DNA from 3 places in the Paraburkholderia sp. JHI869 genome. Region 2 is predicted to be linked to each of the others. Evidence: riboswitches for the same ligand, from Rfam matches in the RefSeq annotation. Region 2 holds a riboswitch; each other region holds the start of a gene.
The links. Region 2 has a riboswitch for cobalamin ahead of VSR72_RS00720 (TonB-dependent receptor). Riboswitches for the same ligand answer to the same signal wherever they lie in the genome.
Positions count from the first base shown of each region.

Region 1: linked by a shared signal. The riboswitch ahead of cobG (precorrin-3B synthase) and the one ahead of VSR72_RS00720 (TonB-dependent receptor) in region 2 are both predicted to bind cobalamin.
Region 3: linked by a shared signal. The riboswitch ahead of cobW (cobalamin biosynthesis protein CobW) and the one ahead of VSR72_RS00720 (TonB-dependent receptor) in region 2 are both predicted to bind cobalamin.

Region 1 is NZ_JAYMSC010000010.1:123,228-130,970, reverse strand. Features, by position in the region: gene VSR72_RS18705 (MarR family transcriptional regulator) at 1-417, shown strand, start outside; gene cobM (precorrin-4 C(11)-methyltransferase) at 420-1,151, opposite strand; gene VSR72_RS18695 (cobalt-precorrin-6A reductase) at 1,148-1,891, opposite strand; gene cbiE (precorrin-6y C5,15-methyltransferase (decarboxylating) subunit CbiE) at 1,888-3,117, opposite strand; cobalamin riboswitch at 3,209-3,385, shown strand; gene cobG (precorrin-3B synthase) at 3,481-4,878, shown strand; gene VSR72_RS18680 (precorrin-8X methylmutase) at 4,871-5,497, shown strand; gene VSR72_RS18675 (precorrin-2 C(20)-methyltransferase) at 5,498-6,229, shown strand; gene cobJ (precorrin-3B C(17)-methyltransferase) at 6,217-7,743, shown strand, end outside.
Region 2 is NZ_JAYMSC010000001.1:145,841-153,583, forward strand. Features, by position in the region: gene VSR72_RS00710 (helix-turn-helix domain-containing protein) at 1-1,037, shown strand, start outside; gene VSR72_RS00715 (glutamine cyclotransferase) at 1,073-1,714, shown strand; gene VSR72_RS00720 (TonB-dependent receptor) at 1,727-3,658, opposite strand; cobalamin riboswitch at 3,758-3,940, opposite strand; gene VSR72_RS00725 (porin) at 4,098-5,192, shown strand; gene VSR72_RS00730 (phosphatase PAP2 family protein) at 5,238-7,199, opposite strand; partial or broken gene VSR72_RS00735 (LysE family transporter) at 7,523-7,743, shown strand, end outside.
Region 3 is NZ_JAYMSC010000010.1:111,586-119,328, forward strand. Features, by position in the region: gene VSR72_RS18625 (cobyrinate a,c-diamide synthase) at 1-328, opposite strand, end outside; gene cobO (cob(I)yrinic acid a,c-diamide adenosyltransferase) at 333-935, opposite strand; gene VSR72_RS18635 (cobalamin biosynthesis protein) at 932-1,426, opposite strand; cobalamin riboswitch at 1,551-1,821, shown strand; gene cobW (cobalamin biosynthesis protein CobW) at 2,037-3,128, shown strand; gene cobN (cobaltochelatase subunit CobN) at 3,156-6,950, shown strand; gene VSR72_RS18650 (AAA family ATPase) at 6,947-7,743, shown strand, end outside.

The DNA of each region.
Region 1 (7,743 bases), on a different contig from region 2:
ACCACGCTATTGGTGCGCGATTGCTGCCTGTGTCTGCACATGCAGCGGGCGGCCCGGAATCTCGCGCGCATTTTCGACGAGGTGCTGCGTCCGCTCGATCTCACGAACGGCCAGTTTTCGCTGCTGATGTCGCTGAACCGGCCGCATCCGCCCGGCATGAAAGATGTGGCGTCGCTGCTGGCCATGGACCGCACCACGCTCACGGCTGCGCTCAAGCCGCTTGAGCGGCGCGGCCTCGTGGTCATCGAGCAGGACCCGGAAGACAAACGCAGCCGCTTGCTGAGCCTCACCGACGAGGGGCATCAATTGCTCAACGCGGCGTTTCCGATCTGGCAGCAAACGCACGAGGAAATCGAGCAGGAGTTCGCCAAAGGCGAAGTCGATAAATTGCGCGAGCACTTGCGGGCGCTTTCGTAGCCCTACCGCTTCGCCGCCCCATACAGCGTCGAATCCGCAAACCCCTGGGCCGCTAGCACGCGCCCCACCAGAATCAGCGCGGTGCGTTCGATATCCGTGGCTTGCACTTTTTCAGCGATATCCGCGAGCGTGCCCGTCACGCGTTCCTCGTCGGGCCAACTCGCGCGATAGATCACCGCCACAGGGCAATCCTCGCCATAGTGCGGGCGCAACTCGTCGACGATGCGTGCGATATGGCGCACGCCCAGGTGGATCGCGAGCGTCGCCTTGTGCCGCGCGAGGTCGCCTAGCTGCTCGCCTTCGGGCATCGACGTTTTCGTGGCGTAGCGCGTGAGGATGAGCGTTTGCGAAATGCCGGGCAGCGTGAGTTCGCTGCCGAGCGCCGCCGCGCATGCGGCGGTCGCGGTCACGCCGGGCACAACTTCATAAGGAATGCCGAGCATACGCAGCCGCCGGATCTGCTCGCCGATTGCGCCATAGAGCGACGGGTCGCCCGAATGCACGCGCGCCACATCGAAGCCCTGGGCGTGTGCGTTTTCGAGCAAGGCGATGATTTCGTCGAGCGTGAGCGGCGCGGTATCCACTACCTTGTGCGCACGATGGCCTTCGAGCACAGCGGGCGGCACGAGCGAGCCCGCATAGAGAATGACGGGGCAACTGCGCACGAGGCGCTGGCCCTTCACGGTGATCAGCTCAGGATCGCCCGGACCCGCGCCAATGAAGAAAACTGTCATGCGTGGAAACTCCGCTTAATGTAGTCGTCGAGCGCGCCGATTGCCTCTTGCGCTGACGTGAATTCGCGTTGCGCATCGGGCAGCGGCGGCCGCTGCATCATCACCACGGGCAGGCCCATTTCGCGCGCGACAGCGAGCTTCGCTTCGGTCGCCGCGCCGCCGCTGTTCTTGCTGACCACGACATCGATATGCGCTTCGTTGAAGAGCGTGCGCTCGCCTTCGGCCGTGAACGGCCCGCGCGCGTCGATGATGCGAGCGCGGGCGTGGCCGGGATGCGCTTCGAGGCAGCGGATCGTCCAGTGCTGCTGCGGCGGCACTTCGTCCAGATGCGCGAGCGGTTCGCGTCCGAGCGTGAAAAGCGGGCGCGCGAACGGCGCAAGCGCTTCGACAACACCGGCCCAGCCGCTCACCATGCGCCAGTCGTCGCCGGGCTGCGGCTGCCACGGCGCGCGCCGCAGCGCCCAGTACGGCACCTGTGCCGCAACGCAGGCGCGCGCCGCATTCGCGCTGATCTGCGCGGCGTACGGATGCGTGGCGTCGAAAACCAGCGCGATGTTTTCGTCGGCGAGAAAGCGGGCGAGCCCTTCTGCCCCGCCGAAGCCGCCCACACGCACCGCGCACGTGAGATCCGCTGGCACGCGGCCAAGGCCCGCAAGCGAGTACACATGCTGCGCGCCGAGCGTACGCGCGATCGCCAGCGCGTCGCCGGTGCCGCCCAAGAGCAGGATGCGCGCCGTCATGGCTTGACGGCCTCGTAGAGCGTGACAGGCAAGGTCTGACGCCAGGTATCGAAGCCGCCCAGCGGGTGCGCCTCGCCGATGCCGATGCGCGTGAGCGTACCGCCATGCTGCGCGCGCCACGCCACGAGTGTCGCTTCGCTCTGCAATGTCACCGCATTCGCGACGAGCCGCCCACCGCTGGCGAGCGCATCCCAGCATGCTGCGAGCACGCCGGGCGCGGTCACCCCGCCGCCGATGAATACGGCATCTGGCGTGGCGAGCCCTGCGAGCGCCTCAGGCGCGCGGCCCGCCACGAGCTGCAATCCCGGCACGCCCAGCGCCGCGCGATTGTGCTCGATGAAGCGTTGACGTTCGGCGTGCGCTTCGATCGCGATCGCGCGGCAAGCCGCGTGCGAACGCATCCACTCGATGCCGATCGAGCCGCTGCCAGCGCCCACATCCCAAAGCAGCGCGCCCGGTGTGGGCGCGAGGCGCGCGAGCGTAAGCGCGCGCACGTCGCGCTTCGTGAGTTGGCCGTCGTGACGGTAGGCGTCGTCGGGAAGGCCGGGCGTGAGCGTCCAGCCGCGCGCGGGCGTTTGCGTCGTACGATCGCTTTCGCATTCGAAAGCGACGAGATTGAGCGCCGCGGTTTCGTCGACGTGCCACGCATCGGCGCGGCCCTCTATGCGGCGCTCAGCCGGGCCGCCCAGATGTTCGAACACCGCAAGACGCGTGGCGCCGAAGCCCGCTTCGGTAAGCAACGCGGCGAGCGCTGCGGGCGTGCGCCCATCCGCGCTCAATGCGAGCACACGCGAGCGCGCGTAGAGATGGCGGCGCAGCCCATCGAGCGGACGGCCGACGAGCGAGACCATCGCCGTATCCTGCAACGCCCACCCCATGCGCGCCGCCGCGAGCGAGAGCGACGACGGCGCGGGCAGCACGCGCATTTCACCGGGCGCCACACGGCGCGCGAGCGTCGCGCCCACGCCGAACAGCATGGGGTCGCCGCTTGCCAGTACGCATACGGGCGCATTCGCCTCGCGCTGCGCGAGCAGCGCCTCGACACTGAACGGCTGCGGCCAAACTTCGCGCCGCGCACGCACGCGCGAGGGCAGCATCGCGAGATGGCGCGCGCCGCCCGTCACGATGGCCGCGTCGAACAGCGCACGCCGCGCGTCGCGCCCAAGCCCCGCGTAGCCGTCGTCGCCTATGCCCACCACCGTCAGCCATGCCTGCGTGCCCTGCATTCGTTCTCCCGTTGCCTCTTTTGTTGCCGGTTTTCCTGCGCCGCCGCGCGCCCGCGACCGGCTTGGCGGGCGGAGCGCGCGTGAAAACGGGCATAATACCGTGTCCGCCGGCGCCTTTAAGGCATTGAAGGGAACACAGCAAGCTGTGGCCGCCCCCGCGACTGTAAGCAGCGAGACCGCATCCATCCGAGCCACTGGTTTTACCGGGAAGGCCGATGCGGCCCACGACCTGCGAGCCAGGAGACCTGCCGGCCGAACGTACGTGCGAACCCATATCGGGCGGGGTGTACCGATACCGCTGCCGCTTCCCGCCTGATGTGCGGGCAGCGCGCCGCTCCCGCGCGATGCTTACCCGGTATTCCCTTGAAACACGAAACGAAGCCCGTCTCGCCCGCTGCTGCATTGGCCGTGCTCCGCCCCTCGGCGTGCCCGGGGCTCGTACGCGTGGTCGCGGCGCGCGACGGCGGCCTGTGCCGCATCCGCCTGCCCGGCGGCGTGCTGAGCGCCGCGCGTGCGCGCGCCCTCGCCGAGGCAGCGTCCTCGCATGCGAACGGCGTGCTCGAACTGACCAATCGCGCGAACGTGCAGATTCGCGGCGTGCGCGCGGGCGAAGAAGCGGCGTTGAGCGCCGCGCTGATCGGCGCGGGCCTCGGCCCGGCGGGCATCGACGCCGCAAGCCCGATCGAGCACGCGTGCGCCGCCGACGAATTGCGCAACGCGATGCTGAGCCCGCTTGCGGGCCTCGACCCTGACGCGTTGTGCGACACGACGGTACTCGCCGCCGCGCTCATCGACATGATGCAGCGCGAGCCGCGCTTCGCCGCGCTCTCGCCCAAGTTCGCGCTGCAACTGGACGGCGGCGAGCGCATGGCGATGCTCGAGCATCCGCACGACATCTGGCTCGCCGCGCTGCCGCACGGCGCGACGGTGCGCTTCGCGGTGGGCTTGGCCGGATGCCCCAAGGGGCGGCCAATCGGCATGCTCGCTGCCGAGGACATTGGCGCATCGATGCGCGCGCTGCTGCATGCGTTCCTCGATCTCGCGACGAAGGGCGAAACGCGCATGCGCGACGTGCTAGCCACACACTCGCTCGATGCCCTGCTGCAACGCGCACGACAGCATGGCGAATTTGCGCTGCTGCGTGACGACGCCGCACTGCTCGCGTGGCATCGCGCAGCGAGCCCCGCCGACTTGCGCCTCGGCGCGCACGCGCTGCACGCCGACGGCAGCGGCTATGTGGGCGCGCAGCCCGCACTCGGCCGCATCGACGCGCCAACGCTGCGCGCGCTCGCCGCGCTCGCGCAAGACTCGGGCGATGCGACATTGCGCGTGACGCCATGGCAAGGCGTGCTCCTGCCCAACGTGGCCGCGCACGCCATGCCCGCCGCGCTCGAGCGCCTGCGTGCGCTCGGCCTCGTCGTCTCGCGTGCGGACCCGCTCGCACGCCTCATCGCATGCACGGGATCGACAGGCTGCGCAAAAAGCCGCGCGGACACGAAAGCCGACGCACAGCGCCTCGCCGCCCTGCTGCCGCCCGACGTCGAAGCCCACCTCACAGGCTGCGAGCGCTCCTGTGCGGCCGCGCACTGCGCGCCGTTCACGTTGCTCGCCAGCACCCCCGACCACTACGACCTGTACCAGCGCGACGACACACAAAGCGGCTGCGGCCAGCGCTTTGGCCAGCTCATCGCGCGCAACCTGACGATCGAAGCCGCTGCGCTCGCACTCGCGCAGCCGCCCCGGAGTACCCAAGATGTCTGATTACATTCGCGACGGCCAGGCGATCTATCGCGAGTCGTTCGCGACGATCCGCGCCGAAGCCGACCTCGCGCGCATTCCCGCCGACCTCGAGAAACTCGCCGTGCGCGTGATCCACGCATGCGGCATGGTGGACGTGGCCGACGACCTCGCGTTTTCCGCAGGCGCTGGCACGGCGGGCCGCAACGCGCTCGCGGGCGGCGCGCCGATTCTCTGCGACGCGAAAATGGTCGCGTATGGCGTGACGCGGGCGCGCCTCCCCGCGAACAACGCCGTGATCTGCACGCTCGACGATCCCGCCGTGCCCACGCTCGCACGCGAGCTTGGCAACACGCGCTCGGCGGCCGCGCTCGAACTGTGGCGGCCGCATCTTGCAGGCAGCGTCGTTGCGATCGGCAACGCGCCCACCGCGCTCTTTCATCTGCTCGACATGATCGCCGCCGGCGCGCCGCGCCCCGCGCTCATCCTGGGCTTTCCCGTCGGCTTTATCGGCGCGGCCGAGTCCAAGGCGCAACTCGCTGCCGTTAATCACGGCGTGCCCTTCGTCGTCGTGCATGGCCGCCGCGGCGGCAGCGCGATGGCCGCCGCCGCCGTCAACGCACTCGCTTCGGAGACCGAATAAATGATCCGCAAAGGACGTCTGCACGGCATTGGCGTCGGCCCCGGCGACCCCGAACTGCTCACGCTCAAAGCCGTGCGCCTGCTCAAGGCCGCGCCCGTGGTCGCGTATTTCGTCGCGAAGGGCAAGAAGGGCAATGCGTTCGGCATTGTCGAAGGGCATCTCGAAGCGGAGCAGGAACGCCTGCCACTCGTGTACCCCGTGACGACCGAAGCGCTCGAACCGCCGCTCTCGTACGAAGCGATCATCGCCGACTTCTACGACGGCGCGGCGGAAATGGTCTCGCGCCATCTCGACGCCGGACGCGACGTGGCCGTGATCTGCGAAGGCGATCCGTTCTTCTACGGCTCGTACATGTATCTGCACGACCGGCTCGCCGCTCGCTACGAAGCGCAAGTCGTGCCGGGCGTGTGCTCGATGCTGGGCGGCGCGGCGGTGCTGGGTGTCCCGCTCGTCTACCGCAACCAGAGCCTCGCGGTGCTCTCGGGCGTGCTGCCCGAAGACGAACTGCGCCGGCGCCTGGCCGATGCGGACGCCGCCGTCATCATGAAACTGGGCCGCAACTTCGACAAGGTGCGCCGCGTGCTGGGCGAACTGGGACTCGCACATCGTGCGCTGTACGTTGAGCGCGCAACGATGGCGAACCAGCGCATCGTCCCGCTCGACGACGTCGATCCGATGGCATCGCCCTATTTCTCGCTGCTCGTGGTGCCGGGGGTGAAATGGCAGTCGTGACGCCGCCCGCCATCGTCGTACTCGGGCCCGGCGCGCTCGCCACCGCGCGGCGCGTGCAGGCGCTTTACGCAGGCGCGCAAATCCATGCGCTGCAAGGCCGCGTGGAAGGCGATGTCGCGTTCAGCGAGCTTGGCGCGCATTTGCGCGAATGCTATATGCGCGGCATGCCCATCGTCGCGCTGTGCGCGGCGGGCATCGTGATCCGCTGCCTCGCGCCGCTGCTCGCCAACAAAGGCGCGGAGCCGCCGGTGCTTGCTCTGGCCGAAGATGGCAGCGCCGTCGTGCCGCTGCTCGGCGGCCTGACCGGCGTGAACGTCATGGCGCGCGAAATTGGCGCGGCGCTCGCGGTTGCGCCCGCCATCACCACGAGCGGCGAATTGCGCTTCGGCACGTGCCTGCTCAATCCGCCCGCGGGCTATGCGCTCGCGAGCGTCGCACAAGGCAAGCGCTTCGTCTCCGATCTGCTTGCGGGCGCAACGACGCGCGTGGACGGCCAGGCACCGTGGCTCGAGAACGTCGAACTGCCGCGCGATGCAGCGGCGCGTCATGCCATCCGCGTGAGCGCGCAAGCCTGGAACGGCAGCCTCGACGACCTCGTGATTCATCCGCGCAGCATCGTCGCGGCCGTGGGCGCGCCGCAGGAAGCCCTCGCCGATAGCGTGCGCCGCGCACTCGATGCGCACGGCCTCGCGCCGCTCGCGCTCGCAGCGCTCGTCGCCCCTTCTACACACATGCGCGATGCGTCGCTCGTGCAGGCGGCAGCGGAACTCGGCGTGCCGCTACGCTTCGTCGATAGCGCGGAGAACGCGCCACAAGCCACACTCGCCGCGCTCGACTTGGACAAGGACATCGAGCGCTACGCGCCGAACGCAGACGGCATCGCCCTTGCCTGCGCCGCCGCGCCGCTCGACCCGCTCACGCTGGGCCGCGCGCGCGGCAAGCTCACGGTGCTCGGCCTCGGCCCCGGCCGCGCCGACCTGCTCACGCCCGCCGCGCGCGCGGCGCTGGATCACGCCACCGATATCGTCGGTTACGCGACTTATGTGGACATGGCGGGCCCATTCCGCGCGGACCAGCAGCGCCACGCCACCGACAACCGCGAAGAACTGCAGCGCGCCCGCCACGCGTTCGAGATGGCGAGCGAGGGGCGGCGCGTGGCGGTGGTCTCGTCGGGCGACCCCGGCGTGTTCGCCATGGCGGCCGCCGTGCTCGAAGCGCTCGAAGGCTCGGACGACGCACGCTGGCATGCCGTCGAACTGGCGATCGTGCCGGGCGTTTCCGCGGCGCTCGCCACGGCGGCGCAAGTCGGCGCACCGCTCGGCCACGACTTCTGCATGCTTTCGCTTTCCGACAACCTGAAACCGTGGACGGTGATCGAAAAGCGCCTGCTGCATGCGGCGCAAGCCGATCTCGTGATGGCGTTCTACAACCCCATCTCTCGCGCGCGGCCCTGGCAGCTCGAGCGCGCGCTGGAAATCGTGCGCAGCGTGCGCGCGCCGCACACGCGCGTGGTG
Region 2 (7,743 bases):
CGCGCGAGGCCGTGGCCCGCGCGCGCTGCGTTGTCGCCGAGGCCGAAATCGCGCTTGCATCGCGCGATCTCGGCTGGCCGACCGATACGCTCGCTGCAGCGCGGCAAACGCTCGAATCTCATGGCGACCGCCTCAACGCCGCGCATGCGCGCTACCTGGAAATTCGCCGTTTGCTGCTCATCGGCCGGCTCGACGAGGCTGGGGCCATGCTCGCGGAAGTCAACCCGGCGCCGCTCCCGCCCGCGTTGCGTGCAGCGCACGAACTGATCGCTGCTGGCATTGCCATGCGGCGCATTCAATCGCAGGCGGCACGCCGGGCGCTCTCCGAGGCCGCACGCGCCGCGCGCGAGGCCGGCATCGCGGCGCTGAGCGCCGAGATCGAGAGCGCTGCGCGGTTGTTGACCTCGCCGGCTGCGCGCCTCATCGCGCGGGGCGAAGAGCGGGTGCTGCTGCTGGAGGATGTCGAGGCGCTGCTCGCCTCGAAGGCGCTCGTCGTGGACGCGTGCCGCTACGTCGCGCGCGAGGGGGCGACGGTCATCGAGCTTGCGCGACGGCCCGTGCTGTTCGTGCTCGCCCGCGCGCTCGCCGAGGCGTGGCCCGCCGACGTTGCGCGCGACGCGCTCATCGAGCGCGCCTTTCGCACGAAGCACGCCGACGAAACGCACCGCGCGCGCCTGCGCGTGGAAATTGGCCGCCTGCGTACGCTGATGCGCGACGTAGCCGATATCGGTGCGACCCAGCAGGGCTTCGCACTCGCGCCGCGCCACGCGAGCGAAGTGGTGGTGCTGGCGCGTCCGGTGGAAGAGAAGCACGCAGCCGTGCTGGCTTTTCTCGCCGACGGCGAATCGTGGTCGAGTTCGGCGCTGGCGCTTGCGCTTGGCGCGAGCCAGCGCACCGTGCAGCGCGCGCTCGATTCGCTTGCGGCGGCGGACAAGGTGCAGTCGTTCGGCTACGGCCGCGCGCGCCGCTGGACCACGCCGCCCGTTCCCGGATTCGCGACGACCTTGTTACTCCCCGCGCCGCTGCCGGGCGATTAGGATGAACGCCTGTCCCTTCATTCAAGGAGGAAGTCATGAAACGATCGACCGCCGAAGTCGTCCGCGAGTACGGCCCTTTTCCCGGCATCGAGAAGGTGGGCGGGGTCTCGTACGATGGCAAGCACGTGTGGTTCGCCGTGGGCGAGCGCATTGCGTCGCTCGATCCTGTGAGCGGCCAGACGCAGCGCTCGATCGACATCGCGGCGCACGCGGGCACGGCCTTCGACGGCAGGCATCTGTTTCAGATCGCCGAGGACCGCATCCACAAGATCGACCCCGAAACGGGCCGCGTGCTCGCCACGATTCCCGCGCCCGGTGGTGGCAGCGACTCGGGCCTTGCGTGGGCGGACGGCACGCTCTGGGTCGGGGTGTATCGCGAGCGCAAGATCCATCAGGTCGATCCGCAGACGGGCGCGATCTTGCGCACGCTCGAATCGAGCCGCTTCGTCACCGGCGTGACGTGGGTGGACGGCGAGCTGTGGCACGGCACCTGGGAAGGCGATGAGAGCGATTTGCGGCGCATCGATCCGGGTACGGGCGAAGTGCTGGAACAGCTCGATATGCCGCCCGGAACCGCCGTTTCTGGGCTGGAGTCCGATGGCGGCGAGCAGTTCTTCTGCGGCGGCGGCAACACCGGGAAGATTCGCGCGGTGCGGCGACCGAAACGCGAAGGCTAGGCGCGCAGGGCGTCAGAACGTATAGGTAACTTTGCCAAACGCCGTGCGCCCGAGCGTGTTGTACCCGTAGGCGCTCACGTACTGCCGGTTGAACACGTTCGCAAGCGTGGCCGAAAGCGCGAGATGCGCATTGACTTTGTACGACGCGCGCAGGCTCACCGTCGTCCACGAAGGCAGGTAGATCGTGTTGAGCTGGTCGTCGAACGTCGAGCCGTTGTACAGCAGCGAGACGCCGGTGCTCAGCGCGTGGAGCTGGAACTCGTCCCACGTGTGATCCACGCTCAGGCTCACCGTCTGGCGCGGGCGGCGATTGAGCCAGGTCTGGTCGGTCACGTCCTGCGGATTCAGAATCCCCACGGTGAGGCTCACCGGCGTGTACTTGCCGAGCGTGCCTTTGTATGTGAGGTCGAGCCCTTGAATGTGCGCGCGGCCCACGTTCACAGGCAGGAAGGTCTGCGAGTTGTAGGTGATGAGGTCGTGCACGCGCGTGTCGTACACCGCCGCCGTGAACGTGCCGATCGACGTGGTCGCATCGAGCGCGGCTTCGACCGAGTCGCTGCGCTCGGGCAGCAGGTCGGGGTTCGAATAGCTCGGATAGTAAAGGTCGTTGAACGTGGGCAGGCGGAACGCATTGCCATACGAAACGCGCGCCGTGTAGACCGGCGTGATCGCCCACGAGAGCGCGACATTGCCCGTATTCACTGATTGCCCCTGCACGATCTCGTGCCGCCCCGCCAGGAACAGCGTGAGCGGTCCGAGCGTGGTCGACTGATGCATCGAGACCGCGGAATCGTTGCGCGCGGGCAGGCCGCTCGGCACATCCACAGGCAGGAACGCCAGCTCGCGCGTGTAGTCGTAGGCGAGCTTGGTTTCGCCTTCGAGCGGCATGCCAAAGAGCGTGTGGCCCGTTTCCTGATGCGTGATCGACGTGGAAGTGGAAAAGCGCGTCGAGTCGATCTCATCGGTCGGGATCGTCGGGTCGTTCGAATAGAGGAACTGACGATCTGTTGCGTAGCCCACGGACTGGTCGAACTGCGTGGTCGGCGTGATGTCGAGGTGGAACGCAAGGCCGGTCGTTAGCTGGTTGTCGCGCTGGCGGTCGTTGCCTCCTGCGTTGTCGTACGAGAGATCGGAGCGGTGGTAGAGCGCGAAGGTCGAGATCGACCAGTTGTCGTGCGCGTAGCCAAGGCGCGCGTCCAGGTTCTGCGCATGGTACGGGTTGCGGCCGTCTTCGTGGCCGTAAGCCCAGGGCTGCGTTGCGTCGATGCCCGCCGTGTTGTAGTCGTGCAGGCCCAGCGAATAGGTGAGGCCGCTCAATGCGGAAAGCGGTCCGGTCGAGCCGATCGTGCCCGAGGTGCGCACCTGCGTGTCGAAGGTCTTGTTCGAGCCGCCGCCGAACGACACCGTGGTCTGGTTCGGCTGGTTCGACGCATGGCGCGTGAAGAGCTGCACGACGCCGCCCACGGCGTCCGCGCCGAACGAGGCGGCGGCAGGGCCCGAGATCACCTCGACGCGGTCGAACGAGGCGGTCGCGAGGTCGGCCCATTCAGGCGTGCCGGTGGTGACGGAGCCCACGCGTATGCCGTCGATGAACACGGCCACCTGGTCAGCCGACGATCCGCGGATGCTCACCCCCGTGTACGAGCCCGGGCCGCCGGTCTGCGAGACGGTGACGCCCGGCAGCGTGGCGAGCGCCTGCGCGATACTGGGGTCGGCGGGGGAGACGCGCTCGAGATCCTCGCGCGTGAGCACCTGGGTGCTCGCGTAGCGCTGGTCGAACGATTGCGGCAGATGCTGCGTGTCGCCCACGACGAGGATATTGGGCAACGTGGTGTCGTCGCTGGTTTGCTGCTGCGCCTCGGTGGGCGATGCGTTGGCGGCGTACGCGGTTTGCCACGCACAGGCGAGCGCGGCGGAAGTCAAAACGAATTGGCGAAACTTCATGTTGTGGTGGCTGGAAACAGCTCCTGTATAGGGCTGTCCTTGCAACGGCGACCGCCGCATGGGCGGTGCTTGCGCATCGGGGATCCCCGCCCGCTGCGGCTGCTGGACTCGGCTGATGGCAGGTCTCCTGGCTCGCGGGTCGACATCCGCTGCCGGCCTTCCCGGTTTCCCAGTGGCCCTCTCTGGCATGGACTCGCCGCTTACAGTTGCGGGGGCAGCCGCAGTCTCGCACTGCGTTCCCTTTTGATCCCGTCGCCGGGAACCATCAGCGCGCAAGGGTAATGGCCGCGCATTCGGCGCGTCAACCTTTGACTGGCTGGTGTGGCAAAAACACCCGGTTTGGCCTTCCCTGCAACTTACGTTATCCTTTCGGCTGTTTTTTGCGCGTAGGTGCGCGACTCAGTCCATGCATTCTCCCCATACACAAACAAGAAGACTGATGAACAAGAACATTCTGGCCGTTCTCGGTGGGGCGGCTTTGGCATTCACTGGCACTGGCGCATCGGCGCAGCAGGTCACGTTGTACGGCGAAATGGACGCGAGCGTCGACTATGTCAGCAACGTTGGCGGCCGCACCCAGTATCGCGCGGGATCGGGCCTTATCGATGGCAGTTTCTGGGGCCTGCAAGGCACCGAGGATCTCGGCGGCGGCAATGCCGCGATCTTTCGCCTCGAGCGCGGCTTCTCTGTCACATCCGGTGAGGCGTTCGACGACCATCCGTTCTATGTCGGTTTGCAATCCGAACGGTTTGGCACGATCACGCTCGGCCGTCAGTACGATACGATGCACGACTACTTCGCCCCGTTCACGCTAACAGGCGGCGCGGGCGGGACGGCATTCGCGCATCCGTTCGACAACGACAACGCCAACAATTCATGGCTCGCCTCGAACGCCGTAAAGGTTGCAAGCGCAACATATGGCGGCTTTAGCGCCGGCGCAATGTATGCGTTTTCGAACGCCGCAGGGCGTTTCGCGCAGAACCGTGCCTACGGATTCGGTGCTCATTACGACGGCGGCGGGTTCAGCGCCGGCGTGGCGTGGATGCACATCGACGGGCGCGGCGCCTCTTCCGTGGGCGCATACGATACGTCGGTGCTGCCGGGCGCGGGCCTCGTGCCGACCGAGGTTGCGGTGCAGCGCGAAGACACCATCGGCGCGGGCATGAGCTACGTTCTCGGCGATGTGACGCTCGGCGCGGCCTGGTCACGCTCGATCCATACCGGCGTGAGCGAGGCCGAAGGCGGCGCGCCGTTGCCATCGATCGCGTTCAGCAACTACGAAGCGAATGCGCTTTGGCAGGTGACGCCCGCGTTCTCGCTGGCGGGCATGTATGCCTACACCGGCGCGACCTCAGCGCATTGGCATCAGGGCGCGCTGCAGGCCGATTATCAACTGTCGAAGCGCACGGACATTTATACGGAGGCGATCTATCAGCGCGCTTCATCCGGTGCGTTTGCGATGATCAACACTTGCGACCCATCGGGCGGCCGTAATCAGGTGCTCGTGGCGGCGGGCGTGCGGCATCGTTTCTGAAGTCGCTGCTGATGCGTTACGCCCGTCCCTTGCTGCGCGGCTACCTCACGAAGCCGAGAGCTTCACCGCAACGCCGCTCGAAGAATAGACGGGCGTGGCCTTGAAGCCATCCACGGTGACCGTGGCGAATTTTACCGATGTGCCACTGCCGTCGATCACGTCGATCGTATCGCCCGCTTTCGGCGCGTAGCCGTTCACGAACCTCACGTGCAGCGTGCCGCCCGCCACGGTGATCTGCCCGCCCACGCGCACGCGTCCGCCGCCGTTGCCGTCGATGTCGAGTTCGAGCGTCGTGCCGTCGAGCTGTGTGTACTTGCCCGCCACCGTCAGCGGTGCGCTCGTCGCGACGCTCACGCCGCCGCCGGATCCAACGTACACGTCGCCGTTGCCGAAGGCCGTGGCCGACGCTGCGGCGAGCACGCCGCCGCTCACCTGCGAGCCGCCCGCGTAGCTATTGTTGCCCGCGAGCGTGAGCGTGCCGCTGCCTTGCAGCGTGAGCTTGCCCGAGCCAGCAATGTCGTTGCGCCAGGTGTCCGCGGCGTTGAAGCCGCCCTGGGTCGCGTCCATTGCCACGATCACGTTGCCGTTGAAAGCGCCATAACCATCCGCAGCGCCAAACATGTTCAGGCGGCCCCAGCCTTCGGCATCGTCCATGACCGGATAGCCCGAGACGATTTCGGTCGTCTTCAGCACGACGCGACGCTGATCTGCGCTCAGGTACGGGAAGCGCGTTTCGAGCAGCACCTCGGCGCCCTTGGGCACGACGGGCGGCGCTTCAGTCGATTCGATCTGGCTGAAGCCGAACGTCATGCGGCGCGCGAATTCCGACTTGTTGGTCGCATAGTCGGCAAAGCGGTCGGTTGCGGCCGTGCCCGAATGCGCAAAGGCCGGGAAGGTCGTGGCGCTCGTGCCGGTGGCCTGTTCGAGTGCGCTGTGCGCTTGCGCGTAGGCCGTGCTCTTGAGCGTGGCGTTCGCGGGATCGTAGAGATTCGCGGCCGTGGCGGCCAGCGCGAACATGCGGCCGCCGATCACGTCGAGCGGCGAATGCATGCCCGCGAGAATGCGGTTTTCGCCGAGTTCGAGGCCGCGGCTCGCCATTTCCTGGTAACGCTCGGGCACGAGCCAGGCCATCGTCATCGCGTCGCGCATGGCTTCGGCTTCGTGGCCGCTGATGAAGCCGCCGTCCGTGGAAGGCGTCGTGCTGATAGCCGGCACGAGCGTGGGATCGACCACGACGCTCGTGCTCCAGCGGAACGGCCGCGCGTATTTGTAGAAGCGCTTGGCGGGTTCGGTGGAGGCGTTGTTGCCCATCGTGTTGAGCAGGTCGACTACCTTGCCGAAGGACGCGTTGGTCGTGCTGCCCACGCCAGTGTTGTTGCCCGAGTCGTTGTAGAGCGTCGTGGTGGCGTCCGCGGGAATCGACGTGATGCTCGTGGTTTGCTGCGCGGCCGAGCGCCATGCGGCGGTGAGCGGGCCCATGCCGTCTGTCACGCTGTAGCCCTTGCCGCGGCGGTCGTCGTAGTAAGCCGCGTCGGCTTGCGTCTGGGTGCGCTGGGTCGTTGCGGTCACAACGTACTGGATGTTCGTGTTCAGCACGGTGCTGTTCAGGATCGTACCGTTGGGCGTGCCGTCGGTGGGCACGCCCGTCCACGTCGATTGCACGACTGCGGGGAACGTGCCGGTGGCGGGCGCAGAAACGCCTGCGTCCACGAGCAGCGTAAGGGGCTGCCAGAGATCGAGAAAGCGCGCCACCACGCGCACGCCCGCATTGGTCGCGAGCGTGGCGTAACGCGCGTCGCCACGCTGGTTGGTCGCGATGTTGTCGACGAAAGCGGGCACGTCGGGAATCGGCGCGTTGTCGACGAAGCCGGGATCGGCGGGCGGCGCGGGAACCGCGGCGGTGGTAGCGGGATCGCTATTGCCGCCGCCACAGGCGGCAAGTGCGGCAATACTGGTCAGTACTGCCAGGCGTAGCGGCAGCGAAATTCGGTGGCGTGATGCGGACATGCTGAGGGCTCCGTCGTCGTGGTTGGGGCTGTGTGGTGATTCCTCACTGACGGCGGCGAATTATGCTTACCCTCGATTACTCCCTAATTACTAAATTATTACGCTCATGTTAAATGGTAGTTGAAATGAAACACGGCCGAAATATTCTAGTCATTCATGGGGTTGCTGTCCGCGCCGAATGCGGCCCGAACTTCGTTCACCGTCTGCCCAGGCGCTTGCAGATGCGGAAAATGGCCGAGTTTAGGGAGAATTGAAAGTTTCACCCCGTTACTGAATTGCGAATAGGCGATCACTTACTGCGGTCAAGATTTTTGGCGGTCTGTCGCGGCTTGATGCTCCATCTCACGAATCCCAAAGCCATCCTCGTGTGGGTTTCAATTGTCGCCTTATCGTCGAACGGCAAGGGGCCTGCCCATAGTGCTTTAGTTGTGGGCTGTGCGGCCATCGGATGTCTGGTGTTCGGCAGCTATGCGCTGCTCTTCTCGACGGGGTCCGCGCGCAGGTTTTACGTGCGGACTCGCCGTGCCATGGAAGGGTGCCTCGC
Region 3 (7,743 bases), on a different contig from region 2:
TGGTCGCGAGATCGGCGCTGCTCGGCGTGCCGTCGAACAGGCCCATCACGCCTTCGATGAGGATCAGGTCGGCTTCGCGCGCGGCCTGCGCGAGGAGGGCGCGGCACGCTTGCTCGCCCACCATCCACAGGTCGAGCGAGAGCACGGGCGCGCCACTCGCGCGCGCGAGGATCATGGGGTCGAGAAAATCCGGCCCGGTTTTGAACACGCGCACGCGACGCCCCGCGCGCCGATGCAGGCGCGCGAGACCCGCCGTGAGCGTGGTCTTGCCCTGGCCCGAAGCGGGTGCGCTGATGAAGAGCGCGGGGCAGGCGAGCGTTGCGCTCATGCGCTCAAAACTCCACGCCCTTTTGCGCCTTTACGCCTTGCTCGCGATACGGATGCTTCACAAGGCGCATTTCCGTGACGAGGTCGGCGGCTTCGATCAGCGCGTCGGGCGCATGGCGGCCCGTCACGACCACGTGCACGTGCGGCGCGCGCGACGCGATCACGCCGAGCACTTCTTCAAGCGGCAGGTACTCGTATTTGAGTACCGTGTTGAGTTCGTCGAGGATCACCATCGCGTACTCGCCGCTCTCGATCATGCGCTTGGCCTCGTCCCAGCCCTTGCGCGCGGTGGCGATGTCGCCGTCACGATTCTGCGTGTTCCAGGTGTAGCCGTCGCCCATCGTCACGAAATCGCAGTGCGCGACGCTGCCGAGGAAATCGCGTTCGGCCGTGTGCAGCGCGCCCTTGATGAACTGCACGACACCGAGCTTCATGCCGTGGCCGAGCATGCGCACGGCCATGCCGAACGCGGCTGTGCTCTTGCCTTTGCCGTTGCCGGTGTTGACGATCAACAGGCCCTTTTCGTGCGTCGCGGCGGCCTGCTTTTTCTCGTGGCCTTCGCGGCGGCGTTGCGTCATGCGTTGGTGCGATTCGGGATCGGTTTTCATCGTCGTGAGTGGGTTGGTTGCGGGGCTTGCGCGTCCGCGTTTTCGTCTTTTAGCAGCATGCTCGCGATCGCCACTGTTACGCCTTCGAGCGCCAGCTTGCCGCGCACGAGCGGCCCGCCGCTAGCCGCAAGACGCGCGCAGGGCTCGCACACGCCATCCACGCCGAAACGCGCTTGCGCGGCTAAGGAAGGCGGGGCAAGCGTTGGCGTCGTGGCCAATTGCTCTCGCGTGAACGTACGCAAGGGCAGCGCATGTGCCGCGCAAAACGCTTGCAACGCGGGTTCACTGGCTTTGGCGTCGAGCGTTGCCACCGCCGTTACGCTTTCAAGCGGCCACGCGCCGAGCGCGGCGCGCACCGCCGCCTCGACCTGCGCGAGCGTCACGCCGCGCCGGCAGCCAATGCCGAGCACGAGCGCAGTCACGCGCTGTGCGGGCTCCAGCGTGGCTTCGAATGAGGCGGCGTGCGAGGCGCGCTTTTCAGCAGGATTCACGGCGAGAGCGTCGATCGAAGGCGTGGCCGGGGAGGCAAAAGCCGGCCCGTGCCGGATGCGCGCTACGATAGCACACGCTTTTGCGGCTTCCCACGCCTTCCTTGACGCGCAGGCGCCCCGCGCCTACACTCGCACGCACTCTGGTGCTCGCGCGCGCGATTCATACTGCGTGCGCAGTTAAACGGGAATCAGGGAGCCATCCCGCCTCGGGCATGGCCAACCTGAACTGCACCCGCAACGGTACAACGAGCGCGGCGTTCGCACGAATGCCGCAAACCGCTTCCATGCTTCACGCAGTCCACGCCACTGTGCGAGCCGGCCGCAAGGCCGCTCGCGCGGGAAGGCGAAGCGGTGTTTCGTCAGTCCGGATACCGGCCAGATACGTGGGATTCGCGCTGCGGGGATGCGGTGCCGGGTCCGTGATATTCATGCGTCAGCCGGGCGAGGCCCGGGTGCGTTTCTGGTCGTTCGTCCCCTGCAGGTTTTGTTGAATCGTTACGCGTGGCAGCGTCTGCATGGCTACGCGCGTACTCGCAATGCAACACCCGTACGAACGGCCAACGCGACGCACCATGCCCCTCTATACGGCCTGGCGCCGAAGGAGCACTTCATGCAAATGCGCAAGATTCCGGTCACGATCGTGACGGGCTTTCTCGGCAGCGGCAAAACCACGCTGCTGCGTCACATTCTTCAGCACGCGGGCGGCCTGCGCGTGGCGGTCATCGTCAACGAATTCGGCGAACTCGGTATCGACGGCGAAATTCTGCGTGGCTGCGGCATTGGCTGCGACGAGAACGGCAACGAAACGCAAGGCCAGCTCTACGAACTCGCGAACGGGTGCCTGTGCTGCACCGTGCAGGAAGAGTTCTTCCCGGTGATGGAGAAACTGCTCGAACGCCGCGGCGAGATCGATCACGTGCTGATCGAAACCTCGGGCCTCGCGCTGCCCAAGCCGCTCGTGCAGGCGTTCAACTGGCCGTCGATCCGCAATGCGTTCACCGTCGATGCAGTCGTGACCGTGGTGGACGGTCCCGCGGCCGCGAGCGGCCAGTTCGCCGAAAATCCGCAAGCCGTGGACGCGCAGCGCCGCGCCGACCCGAATCTCGACCACGAATCGCCGCTGCACGAGCTGTTCGAAGACCAGCTTTCGGCCGCCGATCTCGTCATCCTCAACAAGACCGATCTGCTGGACGAAGCGGGCCAGGACGCGCTCATCGCCGATCTGCGCGAAGAGCTGCCGCCGCAGGTGAAGATCGTGCGCGCGCAGCACGGCAAGCTCGACCTGCATACGCTGCTCGGGCTCGAAGCGGCCTCCGAGGAGAGCATCCATCTGCGCCACGACCATCACGGTTCCGCCGACGATCCCGATCATCACCATGACGAGTTCGACTCGGTCGTGGTGTCGGGTGCCGCGGCTTCGCGCGAGAGCGTGATCGAGGCGCTGCAACAACTCGTCGATGCGCACACGATCTATCGCGTGAAGGGCTTCGCCGCGCTGCCGGGCGCGCCGATGCGCCTCGTGATTCAAGGCGTGGGCCGTCGCTTCGACAGCTATTTCGACCGCCGCTGGAATGCGCAGGAAAGCGCGGCGCAGCCGCTCGCGAGCCGCTTCGTGCTGATTGGCGAAGATCTCGATGGCACGACGCTGCAAGCGGCATTCTCTGCTGCGTTGGCGAGCGTGCAGACCGCGATCGCGAAGTGAACGCGCTGAGCTAGACGAGGCCGTACCATGCATTTGCTGCGCACCACGCCGGGCGGTTTCGTCGACGACACGCAGGGCGTCATCCGTATCGACCAGCAGCCCGCCGAGATTGTCGTGCTGAGTTCTGCGGACACCACGCTCGCGTTGCTGGCGAGCGTCGTGCCGCGCCTGCCCGCAGGTTTTCCGAGCGTGCGGCTCGCAAACGTCACGTATCTGCGCCAGCCCGCATCGGTGGACTTCTACGTCGAAGACGTCTTGCAGCATGCGCGCGTGGTGGTGGTCGATCATCTGGGCGGCGAGACGTACTGGCCTTACGGTATCGAGCAGGTCGTGTCGCTCGCGGAGCGCCGTGGCCAACTGCTCGCGATGTTTTCCGGCGACTTGCAGGAAGATCCCAACCTCATCGCGAAGAGTCGCGCCGAGCCGGAATTTTGCCGCCTGTTGTGGCGCTATCTGCGCGAAGGCGGCGCGGCCAACGCCGAATCGTTCCTGCGCGCGCTCGCGTGGCGTGCATTCGATTGGGGCAGCGAGCCTGCGCCGCCCGTCGTGCTGCCCGCTGCCGCGCTTTATTGCCCGCAGCGCGACGTCGCGACCATCGACGAATGGCGCGCGCGCTGGCAACCGGGCGCGCCGGTTGTCGCGCTGCTGTTTTACAAGGCGCATTTGCAGGCCGCGAACACGGCCGCCTTCGATGCCCTCATCACCGCGCTGCTGGAGCGCGGCATGAACCCGCTGCCGCTGGCGATCACCTCGCTCAAGGACACCTTGAGCCGCGACGTGCTCGATCAACTGGCGGCCGAGCACGATGTCTCGCTCGTGCTGAACACCACGGCGTTTGCGGCTTCGTCATTGGACGCCCCCGAACCGCTCGCGCTTGCTGGTGACGCGCCCGTGCTTCAGGTGATCCTGAGCGGCGGTAATCGCGAAGACTGGGTGAAGGACAATCATGGCCTGAATTCGCGCGACATCGCCATGCATATCGCGCTGCCCGAAGTGGACGGCCGCGTGATTACGCGTGCGATCAGCTTCAAGGGCCTCGCCTACCACTGCAAAGAAACGCAGGTCGATGTCGTGCGCTATCAGCCAGACCTGGAACGCGTGGCGTTCGTCGCCGAACTCGCGCGCCGCTGGTGCCGATTGCGCAGCCTGCCCAACGATGAGAAAAAGCTTGCGCTCGTGCTCGCGAACTATCCGATGAGTGAAGGGCGCATTGGCAACGGCGTGGGGCTCGATACGCCGGCCTCGGTGGTCGGCATCCTGCGCATGCTTCGCGACGAAGGCTACCGCGTGCCCGATCTGCCCGAAGACGGCGACGCGCTCATGCGCATCCTCACGCAGGGCGTGACGAACGATCCCGACACGCGCGCGCTGCGCCCCGCATGGCAGAGCCTTTCGCTTGACGACTACCGCGCGCGCTTCTCGCAGTTGCCCGTCGAGGCGCAGAACGCGCTGATCGCGCGCTGGGGCGTGCCGGAAGACGACCCCACGGTACGCCGCGGCCGCTTCATGATCGCGGGCTGGCGCTGCGGCCAGGTGTTCGTGGGCATCCAGCCCTCACGCTCGCGTGGCGACGACACTTACGCGAACTATCACGACGCCGAACTCGTGCCGCCGCACGCGTACCTCGCGTTTTACTTCTGGTTGCGCGAGACGTTCGGCATCGACGCCATCGCGCACGTGGGCAAGCACGGCAACCTGGAGTGGCTGCCGGGCAAGAGCGTGGCGCTCGCCGACACCTGCTGGCCCGACATGGCGCTCGGGCCGCTGCCGCACTTGTATCCGTTCATCGTCAACGATCCGGGAGAGGGGAGTCAGGCCAAACGGCGCGCCCAGGCCGTGATCGTCGATCACCTGATGCCGCCGCTCACGCGCGCCGAAAACTACGGGCCGCTGCAAGATCTCGAACGTCAGGTCGATGAGTATTACGAAGCATTGATGGTGGACCCGCGCCGCGCGAAACTGCTGCGCAAGACCATACTCGCGACCATCATCGAGCACCGGCTGCATGAGGAGTTGAGCGTCGCTGCGCCCCAGGATCAGGCTGGCGAAGACGAACTGCTCACGCGCGCCGACGCTTACCTCTGCGAGCTGAAAGAAGCGCAGATTCGCGACGGCCTGCATACGTTTGGCGAATCGCCGCAAGGCCAGCAGCGCCGCGACACGCTGCTGGCGCTCGGGCGCTACGCGTGCGGCGACGGGCAGGGCGCGAACGCAGGTCTCATCGACGCGCTCGCGCGAGATTTGCGCATCGACCATCTGCTCGATCCTGCAACGGTGGATTGGGCTGCGCAGTGGAGTGGCCCGCGCCCGTCGCTGCTCACAAACGTGAGCGATGCGCCTTGGCGTCATGCGGGCGACACGCGCGAACGCCTGGAAATGCTCGCGGCAACGCTGATCGCGGGCATTTGCTCAGGCGAACGAAGCGATTCGCCAGAGCAAGTACTCCCGCATGCTGCCCAGGTGCTCGCACGCCTGCACGGCGACGTGCTGCCGCGCCTCGACGCCTGTGGCCCGGAGGAAATGCGCCAGTTGCGCCGTGGCTTCGAAGGCCGTTTCGTGCCGCCAGGCCCGAGCGGTTCGCCTTCCCGCGGCCGCCCGGATGTGCTGCCTACCGGCCGCAACTTCTACTCCGTCGATACGCGCGCCATCCCCACGCAAGCCGCGTGGGCGCTCGGCATGAAGTCGGCGCAGCAACTCATCGAGCGTCATCTGCAGGAGCACGGCGATTACCCGCGCGCCGTGGGGCTTTCGGTGTGGGGCACGGCGACGATGCGCACCGGCGGCGACGACATCGCCCAGGCGTTCGCGCTGATCGGCGTGCGCCCGAAGTGGGCCGCGGGCAGCCAGCGCGTGACCGACTTCGAGATCATGCCGGTCGAGGCGCTGGACCGCCCGCGCATCGACGTGACGCTGCGCGTATCGGGTTTTTTCCGCGACGCGTTTCCCAACGTGATGCATCTGTTCGATGCAGCCGTGCAGGCCGTGGCCGATCTCGACGAGCCGGCGCACCAGAACCCCCTGCGCGCGCGCGTGATGCGCGAGCGCGATGCGCTGGTCGCGAACGGCATGGCCGCCGACGAGGCGCGCCGCCGCGCGGGCTGGCGCGTGTTCAGCGCGCGCCCCGGCGCATACGGCGCGGGCCTGCAGTCGATGATCGACCATCGCCAGTGGCAGACCGACGCCGATCTCGCGAACGCGTACCAGGCGTGGGGCGGCTACGCCTACGCGCAAAAGAGTGCCGGCGATGAAGCGAGCGATGCGTTCCGCGCGCGTCTCGCGACGCTCGACGTCGTGCTGCAGAACCAGGACAACCGCGAACACGACCTGCTCGATTCGAACGACTACTACCAGTTCCAGGGCGGCATGGCCGCGGCGGCGCGGCATTTTTCGCAGGCGCAGCCCGCGCTCTATCACGCGGACCACAGCAACCCCGCTGCGCCGCGCATTCGTCCGCTGCATGAGGAGATCGCGCGCGTGATCCGCTCGCGGGTGGTGAACCCGAAGTGGATCGACGGCGTGAAGCGTCATGGTTACAAGGGCGCCGCGGAAATGGCGGCGACCGTGGACTATCTGTTCGGCTATGACGCGACCGCGCGCGTGGTGGGCGATCATCAGTACGCGCTCGTCGCGAACGCCTATGTGCACGACGACGATACGCGCGACTTCATGCAGCGTCACAATCCACACGCACTGCATGCCGTGTGCGAACGCCTGCTCGAAGCGATTCAGCGCGGTCTCTGGCAGGAGCCGGGCGAACATCGCGCGCAACTCGAACACCGTCTGCTCGAAGCCGGGCAGCATCTGGAAGGATCAGGATCATGAGCGCTGCGGCCACGCGTCCCGCGTTTCCTTTTACCGCGCTGGTCGGCCAGGCGCCGTTGCAGCGCGCGCTGCTGCTCGCGGCCATCGACCCGGCGATCGGCGGCGTGCTCGTGAGCGGGCCGCGCGGCACCGCGAAATCGACGGCGGCGCGCGCGCTCGCGGCGCTTTTGCCGGAGGGCGCGTTCGTCACGCTGCCGCTTGGCGCGAGCGAGGACAAGCTGATCGGCACGCTCGACCTCGAAGCGGCATTGCGCGAGAGCGCGGTGCGCTTCGCGCCTGGCCTGCTCGCGCGCGCGCATGGCGGCGTGCTTTACGTGGACGAAGTAAACCTGTTGCCCGATGCGCTCGTAGACGTGTTGCTCGACGCGGCGGCGAGCGGCGTGAATACGGTTGAGCGCGATGGCGTTTCGCACACTCACGACGCGCATTTCGTGCTGGTGGGTACGATGAATCCCGAAGAAGGAGAGTTGCGTCCGCAACTACTCGATCGCTTTGGATTGATGGTCGAACTCGGCACGCCTTACGACGTGGCGGAGCGGCAACGCATCGTCAAGGCGCGTCTCGCGTTCGATGCCGATCCGCAAGCGTTTTGTGCAGCGCGCGAGACTGAGCAGCGTGCGCTTGCACAGCGCATCGCTGCGGCGCGCGAGATGCTCGACAAACTCGCTTGGAGCGATGCGGTGCACGAGCGCGCGGCGCAGCGCTGCATCGAGGCGGCGGTTGACGGCTTGCGCGCCGACCTCGTGATGCTGCGTGCGGCGCGTGCACTCGCCGCATTCGAAGGTGCGAATGC